DNA from 4 places in the Pseudactinotalea sp. Z1732 genome. Region 3 is predicted to be linked to each of the others. Evidence: riboswitches for the same ligand, from Rfam matches in the RefSeq annotation. Region 3 holds a riboswitch; each other region holds the start of a gene.
What was found. Region 3 has a riboswitch for cyclic di-AMP ahead of ACPL7H_RS11845 (C40 family peptidase). Riboswitches for the same ligand answer to the same signal wherever they lie in the genome.
Positions count from the first base shown of each region.

Region 1: it holds a riboswitch for cyclic di-AMP, as region 3 does, so the genes downstream of both, ACPL7H_RS17765 (C40 family peptidase) here and ACPL7H_RS11845 (C40 family peptidase) in region 3, are expected to answer to the same signal.
Region 2: it holds a riboswitch for cyclic di-AMP, as region 3 does, so the genes downstream of both, ACPL7H_RS19130 (LysM peptidoglycan-binding domain-containing protein) here and ACPL7H_RS11845 (C40 family peptidase) in region 3, are expected to answer to the same signal.
Region 4: it holds a riboswitch for cyclic di-AMP, as region 3 does, so the genes downstream of both, ACPL7H_RS19085 (C40 family peptidase) here and ACPL7H_RS11845 (C40 family peptidase) in region 3, are expected to answer to the same signal.

Region 1 is NZ_JBMPQC010000016.1:14,710-20,155, reverse strand. It holds gene ACPL7H_RS17780 (response regulator) at 1-45, shown strand, start outside; gene ACPL7H_RS17775 (response regulator) at 277-996, shown strand; gene ACPL7H_RS17770 (sensor histidine kinase) at 993-2,123, shown strand; gene ACPL7H_RS17765 (C40 family peptidase) at 2,252-3,094, opposite strand; cyclic di-AMP (ydaO/yuaA leader) riboswitch at 3,095-3,243, opposite strand; gene ACPL7H_RS17760 (CueP family metal-binding protein) at 3,547-3,963, shown strand; gene ACPL7H_RS17755 (heparan-alpha-glucosaminide N-acetyltransferase domain-containing protein) at 3,980-5,095, shown strand; partial or broken gene ACPL7H_RS17750 (heavy metal translocating P-type ATPase) at 5,373-5,446, opposite strand, start outside.
Region 2 is NZ_JBMPQC010000030.1:4,876-10,321, forward strand. It holds gene ACPL7H_RS19120 (L-rhamnose mutarotase) at 24-347, opposite strand; gene ACPL7H_RS19125 (serine hydrolase domain-containing protein) at 505-2,550, opposite strand; gene ACPL7H_RS19130 (LysM peptidoglycan-binding domain-containing protein) at 2,810-3,781, opposite strand; cyclic di-AMP (ydaO/yuaA leader) riboswitch at 3,783-3,932, opposite strand; gene ACPL7H_RS19135 (hypothetical protein) at 4,144-4,302, opposite strand; gene ACPL7H_RS19140 (ATP-binding protein) at 4,592-5,446, shown strand, end outside.
Region 3 is NZ_JBMPQC010000005.1:238,035-243,480, reverse strand. It holds gene serC (phosphoserine transaminase) at 1-119, opposite strand, end outside; gene ACPL7H_RS11850 (iron dependent repressor, metal binding and dimerization domain protein) at 298-990, shown strand; cyclic di-AMP (ydaO/yuaA leader) riboswitch at 1,361-1,530, shown strand; gene ACPL7H_RS11845 (C40 family peptidase) at 1,530-2,375, shown strand; gene ACPL7H_RS11840 (universal stress protein) at 2,603-3,550, shown strand; gene rocD (ornithine--oxo-acid transaminase) at 3,780-4,982, opposite strand; gene ddaH (dimethylargininase) at 5,015-5,446, opposite strand, start outside.
Region 4 is NZ_JBMPQC010000029.1:5,943-11,388, forward strand. It holds gene ACPL7H_RS19070 (heparan-alpha-glucosaminide N-acetyltransferase domain-containing protein) at 1-858, opposite strand, end outside; gene ACPL7H_RS19075 (CueP family metal-binding protein) at 997-1,572, opposite strand; gene ACPL7H_RS19080 (four-helix bundle copper-binding protein) at 1,794-2,195, opposite strand; cyclic di-AMP (ydaO/yuaA leader) riboswitch at 2,424-2,573, shown strand; gene ACPL7H_RS19085 (C40 family peptidase) at 2,574-3,407, shown strand; gene ACPL7H_RS19090 (ATP-binding protein) at 3,519-4,649, opposite strand; gene ACPL7H_RS19095 (response regulator) at 4,646-5,365, opposite strand.

The sequences.
Region 1 (5,446 bases), on a different contig from region 3:
AGGGTCCAGGCAGTGATCCTCGCCCACCGCGCCGGGATCGCCTGAGGGGATCGGCCTACGGTTCTCCTGCGCGAGCGGTCGGGGGGAACCAGCGTGAGTATCGGAGTGCCCGCGATCGCCCTCGTCGTCGGCGCCATTGGCATCCTTGGAACCGTCTTGACCGTCCCGGCATGGGCGCGCACATCCGGCTTCGCACGTCAGGGCGCCGAACAGTCCTGGGGTTGCGCACGTTCGGAGGCAGCGCACGTAACGGTCCTCTTGGTTCACTATGGAGCCATGACCTCCCTTGCTCATTCGGACGTGAACCTGCCCCGTGTTCTGGTCGTCGATGACGAAACCCCCTTGGCGCGATTGGTCGCGAACTATCTTGAGCGCGAAGGCTTCGAGGTCCAGACCTGCGCTGACGGCGACGACGCGGTGCAGCGTGCGCGACAGTGGCGACCCGGGGTGGTGGTGCTGGACCTCGGCCTGCCTGGTCTCGATGGCATCGAGGTCTGCCGGAGCGTGCGCACGTTCTCTGACTGCTACATCATCATGCTCACCGCCCGCGTGGAGGAGGTCGACAAACTCAACGGCCTCTCGGTGGGCGCCGATGACTACGTGACCAAGCCGTTCAGCCCACGTGAACTCGTTGCACGCGTGCGGGCGATGCTGCGTCGTCCGCGGCAGAACCCACCGGGCCACCATGGCGCAGTAGCGTCGTTCGGGCCACTGACCGTTGACGCTCTGGGCCGGGAAGTGTCCCTCGACGGCGAAACTGTCCAACTCACGCGCACCGAGTTCGACGTACTCGCAGCACTGGCGGCGCGCCCGCACATGGTCTTCACCCGGCGCCAACTCATCGAGACGGTATGGGGACCCAATTGGGTGGGCGATGACAACCTCGTCGATGTCCATATCGGACATCTGCGACGCAAACTCGGCGACAAGGCATCCGCGCCGAGGTTCATCCGGACCGTACGTGGAGTTGGCTACCGAATGGGGACCGGGTCATGAACAAGCGGCAGCCAAGACAGTGGGGACTGGGCGCTCGGCTCCTGGCAGCGATCGTCGTGGTCCTCTTGGTGGCCGCCGGGACAGCGTGGGGTGTCGCTTCGATGATCGGGCCGATGATCTTCCACGATCACATGCTCATGGCCGAGCCCGCTGACTCCGAGGTCGTGGCTCACGCACGGCAAGCCTTCACCGCGGCATGGACCCTGTCCCTCTCCGTGGCGCTCCTCGTCGCTCTCCTGTCGTCGGTGCTCGTGAGCATCTTCGTCACTCGACGCATCACCAGGGCGTTGGAAAGGGTCCGACAAGCAGCAGTGCAGGTCGCAAGCGGTGACTACAACGTCCATGTGCCAGCGGTCCACATGGGCGCGCAGTTCGATGACCTCGCCGCCGCGTTCAACACCATGGCCACTGACCTAGGCCATATCGAAAAGACCCGAACCCGCATGCTGGGCGACCTGGCCCATGAACTGCGCACCCCGGTGGCGACCCTGGATGGCTACCTCGAAGGGATCGTCGACGGTGTCGTGCCCGCCGGTGAACGGACGATGGGCATGCTGCGTGAGCCGGTCGCACGCCTTGCCCGGCTGGCCCAGGACATAACGCTCGTGACAACCGCCAGCGAGGGCCGCTTGGAGATGCGGTGGCAGCCGCTGCAGGTCCGTGACCTGCTTCAGGACGCCGCAACACAGGCAGGCGTCAAGTCCGCGGACAAGGGCATTGACCTGACGATCGAGGCCACGGAGTCGGAACGCCAGACGGTCATCACCGCGGACCCTGACCGGCTCGGGCAGGTCCTGACCAACCTGCTGGACAACGCCGTGCGGCACACCCCAACGGGAGGTCACGTCCAATTGGGTGCCAACCGGAGTGGATCGCGACTGCGGTTGTGGGTCCAGGACAACGGCGGTGGGATAGCCGCCGAGCACCTGCCCCACCTGTTCGAGCGCTTCTACCGTGCCGATGCGGCTCGTGACCGCGCGCACGGAGGGTCAGGAATCGGGCTTGCCATCAGCCGCTCCATCGTCCAGGCCCACGGTGGCAGCATGGAAGCGGCCAGCACCGGGCTTGGCCACGGCGCCGTCTTCACCATCGAACTGCCCTTGGGTCGGCAGCCTTCGCAGGCCTGAGACCGACTCCACCGCACACGTCTTCGGCAGTGGCCGCGCTGGAAAGGGTGCGCCCTCATCCGCAGCCACAGCACGAGCATCGGCCCGCCCTGGGCCGGACGGGCCGATGCCGCAACTGAGATATGCGGTCAGAGCACGCGGATGAACGTGGGGTTGCTATGGAAGATCGGGCCCTCGTACAGGGCGGTACCGGGGTTTCGGGCGGCGATGTTGTCGCCGTTGCCGGTGTAGATACCCACATGACCGGGCCACGCCACCAGATCGCCGGGCTGGGCCTCGGCTGCCGAGACTATGCGTCCGGCGCCCGCCTGGGCACCGGACGTCCGAGGCAGGCTTACCCCGAATTGGGCGAAGACGTAGGCGGTGAAGCCCGAGCAATCAAAGCCCGCCGGGGTAGAGCCGCCCCACACATACGGGGTGCCCACGTAGCGGCGGGCGACGTCCACGACCGCGGAACCGGAGGCAGAGGCAGTGCTCGCGGTCTGCTCGCTTGATTCGCCGGAGGAGGAATCCTCGGTCTGCTGCTCCTGCTGTTGAGCCGGCTGCTCGGTGCGCTGCCCGGTGCGGGAGGCCGGAGCGGCACGCGGGGTGGGGCGCTCCGGCGCAGTGATGACAGGCGCTGGCGGTGGGGGTGGGGGTGGGGGTGGAGCTTCGGAGGAGACCTCAGCGACGGCGACGTGCCAGTCGATGCCCTCATCGACAGTGACGGTTGGTGAGGTGACCACCTTATCGATGTCGACGTCGGCGTCGAGCACCACGTTGGCCAGGGCGCCGGCCCCGAAACTCGAACTCGACACCTGGGGGACGGCCGCAGCGCTGGAGGCGCCCATTGTGAGCACCAGTCCGGAGGAGGCGAAGACGGCCAGCGCCCGTCTGCCGGTGGTCCCAGTGACTGAGTCAGCGAAAACGGTCAGTGGGGTGGAGGGGCGGCACGCCGCGCGGTGTCGGGCGCCGGTTGTTGGTTCAGTCAATTCGGTTCTCCAGTTCGCCTACGAGGTCAGTTGTCGGGTTCGGATTGGAGACTTACCCGGTCTGCCTGGCTCCCCAGGCGGGACTTCACCCCTAGGTGCTCGCGCACCGACGGCTGGGTCCCCCGCCCCTGCCACGGCGTTGATCGGTGACCACGGTGCGGTGGCAGGGTTCGGCGTCCGCTTGTGGGCTTCCCGCACGGCGGGAGCAAGAGTGACAGTACATACCGCGAACCCTCAGATCACGGTTAGATCACGGCATTACCGAATGCTTCATCAAACCTTCATCGTCATCCCCCGCCTCGGCGACTGCACGCCCGCCGCTCCTGTCGTAGCGTCGGGGCGGCCGAGACCTTGCCGCCTGCGCTGCAGAAGGCACCTGATTCGAGACGAAAAGCCGAGAATCTCGGGCGCAGTGGTTGCCTGGATGACCCCCACTAGGACGGTGGAAGAACATGAAAAGAATGGCGGCGCTGGTGCTGATCCGCGCCGGCTGCTCCTCGTTGGATCCGGCCTCCGAGCCCACCGCCGGAGGTGGTGAAGCCGCGTTCCTCGCCACCCATGACTTGGCCGGCATGGAGGTCGCAGAGATGATCGACCACCTGGACCGGCTCGGTGGAAAGGAACGCCCCACCGACTACATCGCCTCCATCCGGCCCGATGAACTGGTGCTCTCCGACGGGCAGCAGGAACTGGCCGAAGTGCTCATCGATGAAGAATTGGCGACCTATGCGAACGGTTTCGCCGGCTTCTGGTTGCCACGCGATCTGCAGGGCACCATCAAGGTCAACCATGACGGCCTGACGGGTACAGCCGAGTTCTCCACCACCGACGAGGTCGCCACCTGCCTCACCACCCTCCAACTGATATAGGTCGCGGTCACAACCTGTGCCAATCTCGGAGCAGCAGGACGGCGCACCGGTGAGCGCGGCGCACGCGGCTAGCGACGCCGGGCAAGCCGCCGCACCCCATAGCCGCGTCATCGGACTGGACGCGGCGCGGGCGCTGGCCATCCTGGGCATGCTCGCGGTCAACGTCGGTCCGCTCTATGACGATGGCATCGCCGGGCTGGTCATGCGGCTGCCGCACGGGCGGGCTTCATTGTTGTTCGTGCTGCTGGCCGGGATCGGGTACTCGTTCCTGACCCGCCGGGCCCGCGACGGTGCCGCGCCACCCTGGGGGCAGGTGTTGTGGCGGACGGTTCTGCTGAGCCTGATCGGGCTGAGCACTCAGTTGGCGGGTCATGGCGCCAAGGTGATCTTGACCACCTATGCGGTGCTGTTTCTCGTGGGACTGGTGGTGGTGCGGGCCCCCTCATGGCTGCTGCTGACCGCCTCGATCGCGGCAACTGCCGCTGGACCACTGGTGTGGCTGGGTGTCCAACTCAGAACCGGTGAGGTCTTCGACCGGGAGCCCGCCACGCTACTGGATGCGCCCGGGCAGATCGTGGCCTCGACATTCCTGACCGGGCCGTACCCGGTGATCACCTGGCTCGGGCCGTTCCTGTTCGGGATGTGGCTGGGCAGGTTGCGCCTGCAAGACCGGTGCGTCCAGATACGGCTGACTGTGGCCGGAGTGGTGCTGACCCTGCTTGCCGAACTCGGCTCCCGGGCGTTGGAAGCGTTCCTGGGGCGGCCGGATGGGGAGCCCGGTGTGGACTGGTTCCTTTCGGCGGCCGCACATTCGCAGATGCCGTTGTGGCTGATCCGGGGCAGTGCCTCGGCCGTGGCGGTGCTGGGCCTGACACTTCTGGTTTTGCCGTACCTGGGCCGCTTCGGTTGGCCGCTGGTGGCCACGGGTCAGTTGGCGCTGACCGTGTATGTGGTGCACCTGTTCGGCATCGCGGAGGTAGTGCGTCCCGGCCCGGGGACCGCGCCGGCGGGTCTGGTCACCACGGCGGTGATGGCCCTGGTGCTGATAGGCGCAGCGGTGGGCTGGCGGCACTTCTTCTCCCGCGGGCCGCTGGAGGCATTGTTGCGGGTGCGGCTGCGCCGGCGGCGATGAACTCGCCACCAGGCCGACGGCGTTGAGCCGATAGGACAACCGCTGCAGGGTCGCCCCGGCGGGGAAGTCGTCCAGCAGCACGGACCAGCAGGTGGGCCGGGACGTCGCCTGCGGCTCTTCGGCGCCCAGGCCAAGCGAGATCACCTCACCAACCAGTGGCCGGCGCTGACGCGGATACGTGGATCACCAGCCAGTAGGACTACAGCGCAGGTTTCCACCCCCGTCGGCAGGCCGTAGGGCAGCAGGATCGCCCGGTGCATGGCACACCCTGGCCGCGTCAGTGACGATGCGCCCCAACCACGTCCTCGCGATCCCCAGTAGCCCGTGAGCCGTCGGCGGAAGGAACCCGAG
Region 2 (5,446 bases), on a different contig from region 3:
CGCTTTGCCACCGGAGCCGACGTTCACTCGGCGTCCTTCAGGTTCCACACCATCGGCAGACCGTCGCCCTCACCTCCGGTGGAGTAGTCGTGGGTGACCTCCTGCAACTGTGCCATCCGTTCCTGCCAGGCGACGTTGACCGGCAGATCGCGTAGCGCTCCGAGCAGTGCGGCATAGTCGTCACACTGGATGACCTGGAACACGTCTCTCCCGCTGCGCCAGATGCGCCAGTCGTGCACGCCGGTGCGGCGCATCGCCGCTACCAGCGCTCGTGGGACCTGGCGGTGTGCCTCCTCGTAGGCCTGCTCGGCACCGGCTTTCAGCCTGGTGTGAATGGCAACTCTCATCCCAGCGCTCCACTTCGGTCAGCGATGGCGTGCTCGATCTCCCACGACTGTAAGCCTGGGACGCTGCCCATGACAGCGATGTCCTTTTGAGGTGGGTCCCGCGCATGCGAACAGACTAGGCATAGGAGGTTCGTCTAGCCGGTTTCAGAACCACTCCTCAGTATGTGATGTCCAGGCTCAGCAACCGGCCCACCACCGCCACGTAGCCCAGGCCGGCGAAGGCCAGGGAGAAGAACGCCGCGCTGCCCGCAGACCACCAGCGCCGCCGGCGCAGCGAACCCACCAGACGCATCCCGGCCGGGATCACCGCCAACACCGCCACCAGGGTCAGCAACTGCGCCACCCGGATCAGCAGGGCCGGGGCGCTACCGGAGCCCATCAGCATTGCGGCCACCACCGCCCACAGACCCACCGCGAGCAAGGCCACCGCCGCACCGACCGTGCACGCCAGCCGCAGCCACCGGTCCTCTCGCGAGGTCTGCAGGCGGCCCCGGTAGCGCCGGCGCACCAGCGCCGCTACCGGGCGGCCGAGCAGCCCGACCACCAGCACCACCGAGGTCCCCACCAGCACCCACGGCACCAGCGCCAACGTTGCCGGCAGCGGTTCCAGCGCGATCGCCGGGTGCAGCCCCACGACCCGCACCTGCCCATCGACGACGTCGGCGCCCAGGCGTTGCTGCCCGCCGACCTCCTGCCACACCCAGGGCTCCACTTCCGCCAGCACTCGCGGTGACCCGGAGGCGTCCACCAGCGCGTCCATTGTGAGGGTGCCGTCGCCGGTCGCGCTGATCGTGACCGGTACGAGCGCGGAGTACAGCCGCACGAAGTTGCTCTGCACCCCCCGGGTGGTCATGTAGGACCCGGCGAGCACCTGCGCGTGCTCCCCGGCGGTGGCGGTCGGCTCCGGAGCGGTGCGGGTGTCGGGGAAGTACCGGTCGGTGAACCCGTGCACGAGTTGATCGCGGATCACGGCGGTCGACATCGGACCCACGCCTGAACTGTTCAGTCCGATGTAGATCCCGGTGCCGGTCTCGGGATAGATCTGCATCTCGGCGTGGAAGACGTAGGTGTCCCCGCCGTGGCCTACGATGCGCTGGCCGTTGCGGTCCAGTTCATACAACCCCAGGCCGGTGCGCGGCCCGCCGGCCAGCCCGCCGAGGGTGACGGCGCCGAACGCCGGCTCGGCCAAGGTGCGCAGCGACTCCGGGGACAGCATCTGGGAGCCGGGGTCGCCGACTTCGCCCGCCAGCAGGGTGAGCATGAGGGCGCTCAGGTCCGCAGCCGTGGCGCTCATCGCCCCAGCGGGTGCGAGGCCGATCAGTTCGAAGGGTGCCGGCTCGGCGCGCAGGTGCGGGTAGCCGCCGGACATCTGCTCGGCCAGTTCGGTGGGCAGCGGTTGGGCGAAGGTCGCGGTGGACATCCCGGCCGGGGTGAAGATGTGCTCGTCGGCGTAGTCGGCGAAGTCCATCCCGCTCACGCGTTCCACGACGTAGCCGGCCAGGGCGTTGCCGTAGTTGGAGTACGACGGCGTGGTGCCGGGGGCGTAGATCTGCCGCGGCGGGTCGGTCAGCATCTCGCGCAGCGGCGGGACGTCGCCGGCCGGGTCGACGAAGACACCGGCCAGGCGTTCTTCGAAGCCGGCGGTGTGGGACAGCAGGTGGCGCAGCGTGATCGGTTCGTCGTAGGTGGTGGGGATGTCGAGGTCGATGTAGTCGGCGACCGGGTCATCCAGGCCCACGGCCCCGTCTTCGACCAGTTGCATGACGGCGATTCCGACCACCACTTTGCTGATCGAGCCGACCCGGAACAGCGTGCGCTGGGCATCCACCGGCTGCGGCACCGAGTCAGGGTCGTCGGCGCCGGAGCCGGAGCCGGAGCCGGAGCCGGAGCCGGTGTCGGCGTAGCCGTAGCCACGTTCGGTGACCACCTCGCCCTCGTGGACCACCGAGACCGCTGCCCCGGCCACGCCCTCACGTTCCAGCGCGGCGGGCAGGAAGCCATCCAGCCAGGCCTCGGTGTCCTCGCTGGTCAGCGCGGCGGCCGCCTCGGCCGAGGACGGAGCGGCCGGAGGGTCCGGTGGCGGGTTCACCGGGGCGCCCTGCTGGGCTGCACACCCGGCCAGGACCGCGGCGAGGACGACGGCGATGCTCGCGGCGATCCACGACCGCCGGCGGCGCTGAGGTGCTCCGGCAGGCGGTGCCATGGCCGGCGTGCGAGGCGGGCCGTGGCCTGTACGTGCTGAGTGAGTTCCCACGAGCCCTGACCCTAGGGGCCGCCGACATCACCCCACCCCCGAAGTCAGCATCAATCGGCTGAAACCGCCCCCTCAGCCGACCAGTGCTGGCTTCGTCGCTGAGGCCGCCTGATCATGGGCGAGCAGCCCGGTCCGCAAACGCATCGGCCCGCCCCGAAGTTCGGGGCGGGCCGATGACTCGCACGCGGCAGTTGAGTCCGTGAGCCGGTCAGGCCACCCGGATGAAGGTCGGGTTGGCCCGCCAGATCTTGCTCTCGTGCAGCGCGGTGCCGGGGTTACGGGCGGCGATGTGGTTGCCGTTGCCGGTGTAGATACCGATGTGCCCCGGCCACCACACCAGGTCCCCGGGCTGGGCCTGGCTGGCGGAGACCACCTGGCCGGCGCTGCGCTGGGCCCCGGAGTTGCGCGGCAGGTTGATGCCGGCCTGGGCGTACACGTAGGAGGTGAACCCGGAGCAGTCGAACCCAGCCGGGGTGGATCCACCCCACACGTACGGGGTGCCCACGAACTGGCGGGCGATGTTGACGATCGCACTGCCAGAGGCACTGGCCTGCGGGGAGGGCGCAGCGGAGCGCTGGCCGTCACGGGAGGCCGTGTCGGCCCCTCGTTGCACGGATGCCGATCCCGAGCCCGACGTTGACGCCGATCCCGAGCCCGACACCGACCCTGACGACGAGGCCGACCCCGACGACGATCCCGACCCACCGGGGATGGTGAGTTCGTCACCGGGGAAGATCAGCGCGTCAGCACCCAGGCCGTTGGCGTCGATGATCGCCTGGACGCCGGCGCCGTACCGCGCCGCGATAGCCGCGACGGTGTCACCGCGGCTCACGGTGTGGGTGGCGCCACCAGCGCTGGCGGTCACCGAACCTGTGGGGATGGTGAGTTCGTCACCGGGGAAGATCAGCGCATCGGAGCGAAGGCCGTTTGCGTCGATGATCCCCTGGATGCTGGCGCCATGTTCGGCGGCGATATTGCCGACGGTGTCACCGGCGTTCACGGTGTAGGTCTCGTCCGGGTCGGCGCTGGCTGCGGGCATCGCCAGCCCGAAGGCCAGGCCCGCGGTGGCCACACCGGCCGTACCGCGACGGGCCACCTTTCCCACCGGCAGGTCGGAGAGGAAGGTGGTGGGACGCACGTCGGCTCGGTGCCGCGCGCGTGTGGTGCTGTGTAGTGTCATGGTGTTTTCTCCGGTTGCCTTCGGGGTTAGCTGTCGGGTTCGGGTCGGATAAACACCCGGCCTGGCCGTGGCCAGACTTCACCCCAGGGACCAGCACGCCGGTCCCGTCTTCATGGGTCCCCCGCCCCTGCCATGGCGGCTAATGGACCGCGGACGGTGGCAGAGTTCGGCGTCCGCCCACGGACTTCCAGGTTCGGAAGTGCCGCGACCGTAACCCGCCCACGACGCATTGTCACGGTTCGGTAACATAAGTCACAATTAGGTCACGGTGCGGCTCCGGGGACTCGGTTCACAAGCCCCCGTCCGCGACCGGCTGATGCCCGCGAGCAGGACGGCGATTGCGGGCAGTCCGACGGCACTCATCACTCCACCCCCGCCTCCCGCCGCGTCCGCGCATTGGCGTGCACCGACCACCGCGGCACCCACCGCCCCAGCGCCGCGATCACGGCGCCCGAGAGCACCCCCATCGACACGATCCCGGCGGCCAGCGATCCGAGCGCCGCGCCGGCTGAGACCACCAACGGGCCGGCCGCCCCCCGGTGTCGGCGACAACCGCCAGAACCCAGCACCCGTGGCGAGGGCCCTTGACACCGCATACCGCGCACCTGTCGCCCGGACCGCGGAGCCCGCGTCGATCCCTGGGCCGGACCTGGAAGGCAAAACACCACGGTGCCGCAAACTGGCAAGAAAAGTATCATTCGCGTGCGAGGCGCCTCGGGGGCCGTAGCAAAGTTGTGAGTTATCGCATCATCGCTACTTCGTCATAACTTTTGGCGTGAGTTAATTATGACCTTCTGCCATGATGGGTCCATGGCCATAACTTTCGGTGAGGACCCGGTCCGCGCAGAAGTGTCCGACATCCTGGCCCGCATCGCGGCTGGGGAGACCGTCGACCAGGAACGTGAACGCAAGCATGTGGATCTAAAGGAAGAGACCGGGCGCCGCGACCGTTCGGGACAGGTCGGCCCGGGCGAGGAACGAAGCGCGGCAGTGGCGCAGCAATTGGCCGCTGAGGCAGCATGCATGGCAAATACGCCTGGCGGAGGTGCGCTCATCGTCGGCGTAGGCAACGACGGCACCGTGCTGGGCGCTGCAACGGATGCAGAGTGGCTCAGGCATCGCATCTATGAGATCACCGGACGGCTGCTCACAGTGGACATCGCCGAGAGTGAAGTCCAAGGCAAGCGGCTGCTCGTCATCATCTCACCGCCGGCCGTCGAACCGGTTCGCATCAGTGGTCGGATCCATTGGCGAGTGAATGACAATTGTGTCGAAGTTGATGCCGCCACGTGGCACGCACGTCGCATGCGGACTCTCAACTATGACTGGTCCGGAGACACATCAACCACACCTGCGTCTGCGGCCCGGCCACAAGCGCTGGACCTAGCCCGGGAGTTCCTGCACGACAGTGGCGAGAGCGAAGCCGAGCAGGTTGCGGGTAGTACTGATAGTCAACTCTTGCGTCGACTTAACGCAGTTACCGGCGAGGGCATGCTTACCAATGCTGGCGTCCTGGTCTTCGTCGGTCGGCAGAGCCCTAGCCTCGACTACGTCCGTCGCGAGTATGCCGGTGGCGACAGCGCCACACGCGTGAACCGCAGCGGTCGCTCTCTACTCGAAGAACTCTCTGAAGTGTTCTTGGCGACTGATGCCCACAACGCAACC
Region 3 (5,446 bases):
GTGGTGCCCAGGGCGGCCAGCGCCTGGCTCTGCTCCGGCCTGATGCGCGCGGGACCGGAGCCGAACCGGCCGTCCGCGGGACGGATCGAGGCCGGGATGGCGATCGCGGGATCGTTCATGGGCACGATCATCGCAGGTCCGCCGGCCTCGCCAGGAGCGCTGCGGCGCGCGGCCGGCCGGCCCTGGGCGGGAGAGTTGCCGGCAGGGCGCGCAGGAGGTGCGGCGCACCCGGTCCGGAGCCGGACGCCGGGCACTAGGCTGACGGGAGGAATGCGGCGACCACCAAGGGGCAGGCACGTGAGCGACCTGATCGACACCACGGAGATGTATCTCAAGACCGTGTTCGAACTGATCGAGGACGGCGTGGTGCCCCTGCGCGCCCGGATCGCGGAGCGTCTGGGTCACTCCGGGCCCACCGTGTCCCAGACGGTGGCGCGCATGGAACGGGACGGCCTGATGGTGGTCTCCGGTGACCGGCACCTGGAACTGACCGATGAGGGCCTGCGGCGGGCCACCCAGGTGATGCGCAAGCACCGCCTGGCCGAACGGCTGCTGACCGATGTGATCAAACTCGACTGGCCCTACGTGCACGAAGAGGCCTGCCGGTGGGAGCACGTGATGAGCGAGCGGGTGGAGCAGCAGTTGCTCGAACTGCTCGAGCGCCCGCGGGAGGATCCCTACGGCAACACCATCCCCGGCCCCGCCGAGATCGGGCAGCCCGTCGCCGGTGTCGCCGAACTGCCCGGTACGTCCCTGAGCACCGCTATCACCGCCGATCCGGCCCACTACACGCTGGTGCGGATCGGGGAGCCGCTGCAGGTGGATGTGGAGCTGCTGACCGAGTTCGAGCGCGTCGGGTTGGTGCCCGGGGTGGGCTTCCGCGCCCAGACCGACGGCGCAGCGGTAGACCTGACCGTGAACGGACAGAGTCTGGAGCTCACCGAGGACACCGTGGGGCACCTGTTCGTCAGCGCCGCCGAGCCGGGGTGATCCGGTGCCCGTAGCGGGTGTCCGTGTGACGCCCGCGTGCGTTCGGGACGGGGCGCCGGAGGGCCCGCCGGCAGGTGCTCGGTGCCGTGGATCTAGCACAGCCGCAGCCCGCGCGCTCGCTGGGCGGGTCACGAGAGCGGCGTCCTGCATGTGGCGCAGTCCACATTGTGGCGATGACACAGCGTCTCGTCGATCGCGCCGTTGCCTCGGAATTCCACCATTTTCTGGGGACGTAGGCGCCAGGGGCAGATCCTGTGAACCATTTCACAGAACCAATTGTGACCGGAATGTGACTTTTGCCGGGTGCGTCGGGTAACGTCAGCCGTGCTCGTCGTCCCCTCCATCGATGAGTACCCGCAGGCGGCGCCGAACCCTGTCACCGCCAGCAGGTCCCGACAGACGCAATTGACAGGGACGGGGGACCCAACCTTTGGTGCGCGAGCACCTAGGGGTGAAGTCCCACCTGGTTCGCCAGGTAAGACCGGGTGAATCTCCAACCCGAACCCGACAGCTCACCCCGTAGGCGCGTGGAGAAGATTTTGACTCAACGCACAACCGGAGCCCGCCACCGCGCAGCGTGCCGGCCCTCCACCCCCCTGACCGCTTTCGGCACCACAGTGGCCGGCACCACCGGTCGTCGTGCACTGGCCGTAGTTGCTTCCTCCGGACTGGCGCTGACCATGGGCGCCTCCACCGCGGCCGCTGCCCCCCAGGTGTCCAACTCCGCTTCCGGCCTCGGTTCGCTGGCCAACGTGGTGCTCGATGGTGACCGCGACTCCGTCAGCACCTCGCCGACCATCTCGGTCGACGCCGACACCGACTGGTCCTTCACCGCGGCCGTGGTGAGTTCCGAGGCCCCGCCACCACCTCCGCCCCCACCGCCCCCGCCGGCGGCGACCACGCAGCGGCCCACCGCGGCCACCGCCCCGGCGGCCCGCACCGGCAACCGCACCGCCGCTCCGGCTCAGGAGGAGACGCAGCAGGCGGAGGAGCAGCAGGCCGAGGAGCCCGCGAGCGAATCCACGCAGAGCGCCGCACCCGCGTCCGGTTCCGGCTCTGCCGTGGTGAACCTGGCCCGCCGGTACACGGGCACCCCGTACGTGTACGGCGGTAGCACTCCGGCCGGGTTCGACTGCTCCGGCTTCACCGCCTACGTGTACGCCCAGTTCGGTGTCTCCCTGCCCCGGTCGTCCTCGGCCCAGCGCAACGCCGGCCGTGTGGTCTCGGCTTCTGAGGCGCGGCCCGGCGACCTGGTCTGGTGGCCCGGACACGTGGGCATCTACACCGGCAACGGCCAGCACATCGCGGCTCGCAACCCCAGTTCACCCCTGCACGAGGGCCCGATCTGGAACTCGAGCCCCACGTTCATCCGTGTGATGGGCTGACCGGCACACGCACCACTCACAACGGCTCGTCCCGCATCGGGGCGGGCCGTTGTGCTGTGCGCACCGGTGCGTCGTGTACCTGCGTGCCCGTGCGGAGAGGTGCTGGCACAGGCACCGATGAACAGCTCCGATGAGACAGCTATAAGATTTTCCGGCGACATGCCCCGCAACCGTCAGGCTTGTAGCACAATGGTCAAGATCAGCCCAAAAAACGGGGGTAGACCGGTATGGAACGCGAACCCACGATCCTCGTCGGAGTCGACGGATCAGCCGCCAGCCTGAACGCACTGGACTGGGCGTTGGCCCACGCCGGAAAGTCGGGTTGGAACCTGCACCTGGTGTGTGCCTACGCGCTGCCCACCTTCGCCGCCGGAACCATCGACGGCGGGTATGCCACCCTGGACGACACCGCCATCCGCGACGGCGCGCAAGCGGTCCTGGACGAGGCCCTCACCCGCTGTGAGGGCGTGGGTGTGCAGGTGACCAGCGCCCTGGAGACCGGCGACGCGGCCGGAGTGTTGGTGGACCTGTCCGCCCAGGTGCGCCTCGCCGTCGTCGGCACCCGGGGCCGGTCCGGATTCGCCGAACGGATCCTGGGCACCGTCTCCTCGGCGCTACCGGCCCACTCCCACTGCCCCACCGTGGTGGTGCCGCACCGGGAGGGCGAGGACGACGAGGACGCCGGTCTGCCGTTGCCGGTGCGCCGGATCGTGGTGGGCGTGGACGGGTCGGACTCGGCCAAACTCGCCCTGAACGTGGCCATCGACGAGGCCGAACGGTGGGAGGCGGAACTGACCGCCGTGGTCGGTGTGCCGATGGGCGCCGGCGCCGGCCTGCTGGGCTGGCTGCCCTCCGGGGTGGACCGGGAGACCCTGCTGGCCGACGTCAAGACCGGCCTGGACGTCACGGTGGACCGGGCCAGTCAGGGTCGTTCGGTGCAGGTGCGCCGGCACGCCCTGGATGGCACCGGAGCGGCGCTGCTGTCGGAGTTCTCCACCGCGGTGGACCTGGTGGTGGTCGGCTCGCGCGGCCGCGGCGGCTTCACCGGGATGCTGCTGGGCTCCACGTCCCAGACCGTGCTGCATCACTCCCGTTGCCCGGTCATGGTGGTGCCCACCAGCAGCACCGACGATCCCGAGGACCACGCCTTCAACTGGAAGCGGCGCCGGCACTAAGCCGCCAGCCCGCCACCCCACGGCGCCCACCCGGCCCCCGCGGCACCCCCACCCCCACCCCACCCCCAACCCGTCCCTGCGGCGGCGAGGGCGAGCGTGAGCGTCGAGGGCGAGCCTTGGGGGACTCGCCTTCGGCTGGGAGGCTCGCCCTCGGCGGCGGCGGCTATGGCGGCGGCGGAGGCGGGGTGGCGACGGCGGTGGCGTTGGGGTGGCGACGGCGGCGGGGGGGCTACCGGGCGCTGCGCAGCACCCGGCCCAGGGTGTCCATGAGGCGGTCCAGGTCCGACTCGGTCACCGTCAGCGGCGGGGCGAAGCGGATGGTGTTGTCGTGGGTCTCCTTGGCCAGGATGCCCTCGGCGGCCAGCCGCTCACTGACCTCACGCCCGGACAGAGACACCACGTCCAGGCCCATCCACAAGCCGATCACCCGGGCGTCGGTGGCCAGCCCGTCGGCAACCAGATCCTTGGCCGGGCCCTCCAGCCTCGGACCGAGGTCGCGCGCCCGGGCCTGGAACTCACCCGTGGCCAGCAGTTCCGTCACCGCGATCCCCACCGCACACGCCAACGGGTTGCCGCCGAAGGTGGACCCGTGCGTACCGGCGGTCATCACACCGAGCACATCGGCCCGGCCCACCACCGCAGAGACCGGCACGATTCCACCACCGAGGGCCTTGCCCAGCGTGGTCAGGTCCGCGCGCACGCCGAACAGCTCCTGGGTGAGGGTGGCCCCGGTGCGGCCGAGGCCGGACTGGATCTCATCGAGCACCAGCAGTGTGTTCGTCTCATCGCAAGCCGCGCGCACCTGCTCCAGGTAGCCCTCCGGCGGGATCATCACCCCGTTCTCGCCCTGGACCGGCTCCAGCAGCACGGCCACGGTGTCCGGCGTGATCGCCGCGCGCACCGAGGCGGCGTCACCGTAGGGCACGACGACGAAGCCCGGGGTGTAGGGACCGAATCCTTCCCGGGCAGCCGGGTCGGTGGAGGCGGAGATGATCGTGGTGGTGCGGCCGTGGAAGGCGCCGTCGGCCACGATGATCTCGGCCCGGTCGGCCGGCACGCCCTTGACCTCATACCCCCACTTGCGGGCGGTCTTGATCGCGGTCTCCACCGCCTCGGCGCCGGTGTTCATCGGGAGCAGCATCTCGGTGCCGGTCAACTCCGTGACCGCGCCGGCGAACCGCTCCAGATGCTCATGGCTCACCGCCCTGGAGGTCAGGGTGAGCCGGTCCAACTGGTCCTTGGCGGCCCGGACCAGGTGCGGGTGGCGGTGACCGAAGTTCAGCGCCGAGTACCCGGCCAGGCAGTCCAGGTACTCCCGGCCGCTGGTGTCGGTGACCATCGCGCCCTCGGCGGTGGCCAGCTCCACCTCCAGCGGGTGATAGTTCGGCGCCAGCGGTCCGGGTGCGTTCGTGGTGTGGGGGTTGTTCGTCATCGTGCGACCTCCTCGTCGGTGACTCGCGGGAATCACTGGGCTGCGCCGTCGTCGGCCTCACCCGGGCGCAGGGCGCCCAGGGCGGGTAGTGCGCTCGCGGCTGCGTCGTCGTCGGCCTTGGTTGAACTCCGCAGGATCAGGGTGCAGCACTTGGCGCCGCCACCGCCCTTGAGCAGTTCGGAGGTGTCCACCGCGATCGGCTCCAATCCGCGCTCGCGGGCCTGCGCGGCCAGGTTGGTCGCTCCCGGTGCGTGCACCACGTGGGTACCGTCGCTGACGGCGTTCAGGCCCAGGGCCTGGGCGTCGGCGTCGCCGGCCACGATCGCCTCGGGGAACATGCGCTGCAGCACCCGCTGGGAGCCGGGGGAGAAGGCGGGCGGGTAGTAGGCGATCAGGTCATCGCGCAGGATGGTCAGTGCGGTGTCGAGGTGGTAAAAGCGCGGGTCCACCAGTTGCAGCGAGAT
Region 4 (5,446 bases), on a different contig from region 3:
ACCAAAGCGGCCCAGGTAAGGCAGCACCAATAGTGTCAGGGCCAGCACCGCCACGGCCGAGGCGCTGCCCCGGATCAGCCACAACGGCATCTGCGAATGCGCCGCCGCCGAGAGGAACCAGTCCACAGCCGGCTCTCTACCGGGCCGCCCCAGGAACACTTCCAGCACCCGGGAGCCGAGTTCGGCAATCAAGGTCAGCACCACTGCCGCCACAGTCAGCCGTATCTGGACCCACCGGTCGTGCAGCCGCAACCGGCCTAGCCACATCCCGAATAGGAACGGCGCGAGCCAGGTGATCACCGGGTAGGGCCCGGTCAGCAGTGTCGAGGCCACGATCTGCCCCGGCGCGTCCAGCATCGTGGCAGGCTCGCGGTCGAAGACCTCACCGGTTCGCAGTTGGACACCCAGCCACACCAGTGGCCCAGCGGCAACTGCCACGATCGAGGCGGTCAGCAGCAGCCCGGACGGTGCCCGCACCACCACCAGTCCCACGAGGAAGAGCACCGCATAGGTGGTCAGGATGACATCAGAGCCATGACCCGCTAACTGAGTACTCAACCCGATCAGGCTCAGCAGAACCGTCCGCCACAACACCTGCCCCCACGGCAGCGCGCCACCGTCACGGGCTCGCCGGGTCAGCAACGAGTACCCGATCCCGGCCAGCAGCACGAACAACAATGAGGCCCGCCCGTGCGGCAACCGCATGACGAGCCCAGCAATGCCGTCGTCATACAGCGGACCGATGTTGACCGCGACCATGCCCACGATGGCCAGCGCCCGTGCCGCGTCCAGCCCGGTGACCCGGCCATGGGGTGCGCTGGCATCCGGGGAGGCGCCTGCCGTGTGCGCCGCGCTCACCGATGCGCCATCCTGCTGCTCCGCCCTGGCACAGGTTGTGACCGCGCCCATCCAAGTGTCATGTCGACCCGGTGAAGGGACCCTGGGCCGACTAGGTGCGAGGCCCTCTGAGCCCCTCCGCGGCCGGCCCGGGCGTTCCTACGTCAGTTGGAGGGTGGTGAGGCAGGTCGCGCCCTCGTCGGTGGTGGAGAAGTCGGCTGACCCGGTCAGGCCGTCATAGTGAACCTCAATGGTGCCCTGGACATCGCGCGGCAACCAGAAGCCGGCGAAGCCGTTCGCATAGGTCGTCACCTCTTCATCGATGAGCACCTCGCCTGTTGCATCGTCGAGGATCCGCACCTGGAGGTCCTCGTCGGTCAGCTCACCCTGGCATGTGGTCAGGCTGTGGTAGAAGCACTCGTGAGTCTGGTTCACGTAGGGGGCTACGGAGAGGTAGAAACGGTCCTCGGGCATGGGCAGGGTAAGTTCTTGCTGCCCATCGGAGAACATCAGTTCATCGGCTCGGATGGAGGCCATGTAGTCGGTGGGGCGTTCGGGCCCACCGAGTCGATCGAGGTGGTCGATCATCTCCGCGACCTCCATGCCGGCCAGGTCATGGGTGGCGAGGAACTCGGCTTCATCACCCTCGGTGGTTGGCTCGGAGGCCGGATCCGCCGAGGAGCAGCCGGCGAGGATCAGCACCAGCGCCCCGACGATCGCCGCAATTCTTTTCACGTTCTTCCACCTGTCCTATCAGTCCCGGCGCATCTTCTGACCAGCACGGCAGCAGGTCATACTTACCAAGGATTCTTGCCGATCAACTGGGTCATCGTAGGCAACTGCTGCTGCCGAGAGTTTAGGTCTTTCGTCCCGGACCCAGGCGGAGCCTTCCTGCGGCGCCTATTTGAATCGCCCCAGCAGGCCGTTCTGGGCCGGCGCGGGCGCAAGTAGCCCTGTCAACTGATGGTGGCGAGGAGTTCGTTGCAGGCTTCCTCGCAGGCTCGGCACGCCTCTGCGCAGATGCGGCAATGGTCATGGGCCTGTGCGTGACGGGCGCACTCATCGCCGCAGGACTGACAAGCCTGGGCGCAGGCCTGCAACTGAGCACGGATGAGGTTAGCGTCATGACCGGTTTGTCGGGACAGCATGCGGGCCGTGGCATCGCAGATGTCGGCGCAGTCCAGGTTGGTACGTATGCACGTGCGCAACTCGGCAACCATTTCCTCGCTCAGACAAGCGTCTGCGCAGGCGGTACACGCCTGGGAACAGGCCACGAGGGCATCGATCGTTCGGGCCAGTAGATCCCGGTCCAGAGTGATCTGGGCAGGGTGGGTATCCATCATCTCTGCGGTTCTCATTGTCGCTCCCGTTTCGATAACCATCACAGCATTGGCTCTCGACGTTACGACAGCAGCGGCAGGCATGCAGCCGGCGAGGCGGGGTGTGACGATGAAGGTTTGATGAAGTATTCCGGTAATCCCGTGATCAAACCGTGATCTGAGGATTTGCGGTATGTACTGTCACTCTTGCTCCCGCCGTGCGGGAAGCCCACAAGCGGACGCCGAACCCTGCCACCGCACCGTGGTCACCGATCAACGCCGTGGCAGGGGCGGGGGACCCAACCGTCGGTGCGCGAGCACCTAGGGGTGAAGTCCCGCCTGGGAAGCCAGGTGAGACCGGGTGAATCTCCAACCCGAACCCGACAACTGACCTCGTAGGCGAACTGGAGAACCGAATTGACTGAACCAACAACCGGCGCCCGACACCGCGCGGCCTGCCGCCCCTCCACCCCACTGACCGTTCTTGGTCACGCAGTCACTGGGACCACCGGCAGACGGGCGCTGGCCGTCTTTGCCTCCTCCGGCTTGGCGCTCACCATGGGCGCCTCCAGCGCTGTAGCCCTCCCCCAGGTGTCGAGTTCGAGTTCCGGCGTTGGCTCCCTGGCCAACGTGGTGCTCGACGCCGACCTCGACAAGGTGACCACCTCACCGACCGTCTCGGTCGATGCAGACATCGCCTGGGACTTCGCCGCCGCCGAGGTCTCCTCCGAAGCCCCGCCCCCTCCCCCGCCGCCAGAGCCGGTCATCACCGCGCCGCAGCGCCCCACCCAGGACGCCGCCCCGGCCTCCCGCACCGGGCAGCGCACCGAGCAGCCGGCTCAACAGCCGGAGCAGCAGGCCGAGGAGCAGGCCGGGGAAGGCTCGGGCGGGTCCAGCGAGCAGGTCGCAAGCACCTCTTCCGGTTCTGCGGTCGTGGACGTCGCCCGCCGCTATGTAGGCACCCCGTATGTGTGGGGCGGCTCCACCCCGGCGGGCTTTGATTGCTCGGGCTTCACCGCCTACGTCTTCGCCCAATTCGGGGTAAGCCTGCCTCGGACATCCGGTGCCCAGGCGGGCGCCGGACGCATCGTCTCGGCAGCCGAAGCCCAGCCCGGCGATCTGGTGGCGTGGCCCGGTCACGTGGGCATCTACACCGGCAATGGCAACAACATCGCCGCCCGAAACCCCGGCACCGCGCTGTACGAGGGACCCATCTTCCATAACAACCCCACGTTCATCCGCGTGCTCTGACCGCAGATCTCAGCACTCTGCATCGGCCCGCCCTGCCCCAGGGGCGGGCCGATGCTCGTGCTGTGGGTGCCGACGAGGACGCATCCCTTGAGGTGCCCATTGGAGTTGATATCAAGCCTGTGAATGCTGACGACTTAACGGCAGTTCGATAGTGAACACCGCGCCGTGGCCAAGCCCCGCGCTGTCCGCTCTCACACTGCCCGCATGGGCCTGGGCGATGGAGTGGCTGATGGCAAGGCCGATCCCCGACCCTCCGTGCGCGCGGTCACGAGCAGCATCGGCACGGTAGAAGCGCTCGAACAGGTGGGGCAGATGCTCGGCGGCTATTCCGCTGCCATTGTCCTGCACCCACAAACGCAGGCGCGATCCAATCCGGTCGGCGCCCAACTGGACCTGACCTCCCTTGGGGGTGTGCCGCACGGCGTTGTCCAGCAAATTTGTCAAGACCTGCCCGAGCCGGTCAGGGTCGGCGGTGATGACCGCCTGGCGTTCTGACCTTGTGGCCACGATCGCCAGGTCAATGTCCTTGCTAGTGCACTTCACGCTTGCCTGTGCTGCGGCGTCTTCGAGCAGGTCACCGACCCGCACCAGCTGCCATCGCATTTCTAAGCGTCCCTCGCTAGCGGCAGTCACCAGGGCCATGTCCTGGGCCAGACGGGCAAGTCGTGCCACCTGCTCACGCAGCATGACTATGGTCGGTTCATCAGCCGGCACGACACCGTCCACAATCCCTTCGAGGTAGCCATCCAGCGTCGCCACCGGGGTGCGCAATTCATGAGCCAGGTCGCCCAACATGCGAGTGCGGGTCTGTTCGATCCCACCAAGGTCGGTGGCCATGGTGTTGAACGCGCCGGCGAGGTCATCGAACTGCGCACCCATGCGGACCGCTGGCACATGGACGTTGTAGTCACCGCTGGCGACCTTCGCTGCTGCTTGGCGGAGGCGTTCTAACGCCATGGTGATGCGTCGAGTAAGGAAAATGCTGACCAGCACTGACGTCAGGAGAGCGACGAGGAGCGCCAGGGACAGAGACAGGGTCCATGCCGCGGTGAAGGCTTGCCTTGCGTGCGCCACGACCTCGGAGTCAGCGGGCTCGGCCATGAGCATGTGATCGTGGAAGATCATCGGCCCGATCACCGAGGCCACAGCCCATGCTGTCCCGGCGGCCACCAACAGGACCGCGACGATCGCTGCCAGGAGCCGAGCACCCAGCCCCCACTGTTTTCGCGGCCGCTTGTTCATGAACCCGTCCCCATTCGGTAGCCGACCCCCCGCACAGTGCGGACGAACCTCGGCGCGGATGCCTTGTCGCCGAGTTTGCGCCGCAGATGCCCGATGTGAACATCGACAAGGTTGTCATCGCCCACCCAATTGGGCCCCCACACCGTCTCGATGAGTTGGCGCCGGGAAAAGACCATGTCCGGGCGCCCCGCCAGCGCTGCCAGGACGTCGAACTCAGTGCGCGTCAATTGGACACTCTTTCCGTCGAGGAACACTTCCCGCCCCAGAGCGTCAACGGTCAATGGCCCGAACGACGCCACTGCGCCATGGTGGCCCGGTGAGTTCTGCCGCGGACGACGCAGCATCGCCCGCACCCGTGCAACGAGCTCACGCGCGCTGAACGGCTTGGTCACATAATCATCGGCGCCCACCGACAGGCCGATAAGTTTGTCTACCTCCTCCACGCGAGCGGTGAGCATGATGATGTAGCAATCAGAAAACACCCGCACCCTCCGGCACACCTCGATGCCATCGAGACCGGGCAGACCAAGGTCCAGCACCACCACCCCAGGGCGCCACTGTCGCGCACGCTGTACCGCGTCATCACCGTCCCCGCAGGTCTGGACCTCGAAGCCATCGCGCTCCAGATAGTTCGCAACCAATCGCGCCAAGGGGGCTTCGTCATCGACGACCAGAACCCGGGGCAGGTTCACTTCCGAATGAGCAAGTGAAGTCATGACGGCTCTTCAACTTTGAGCGTGGTGTGCCGTTGAGGTAGGGGCTCGTGGCCCTGATCCAACATGGGTGTTGTCAAAGCA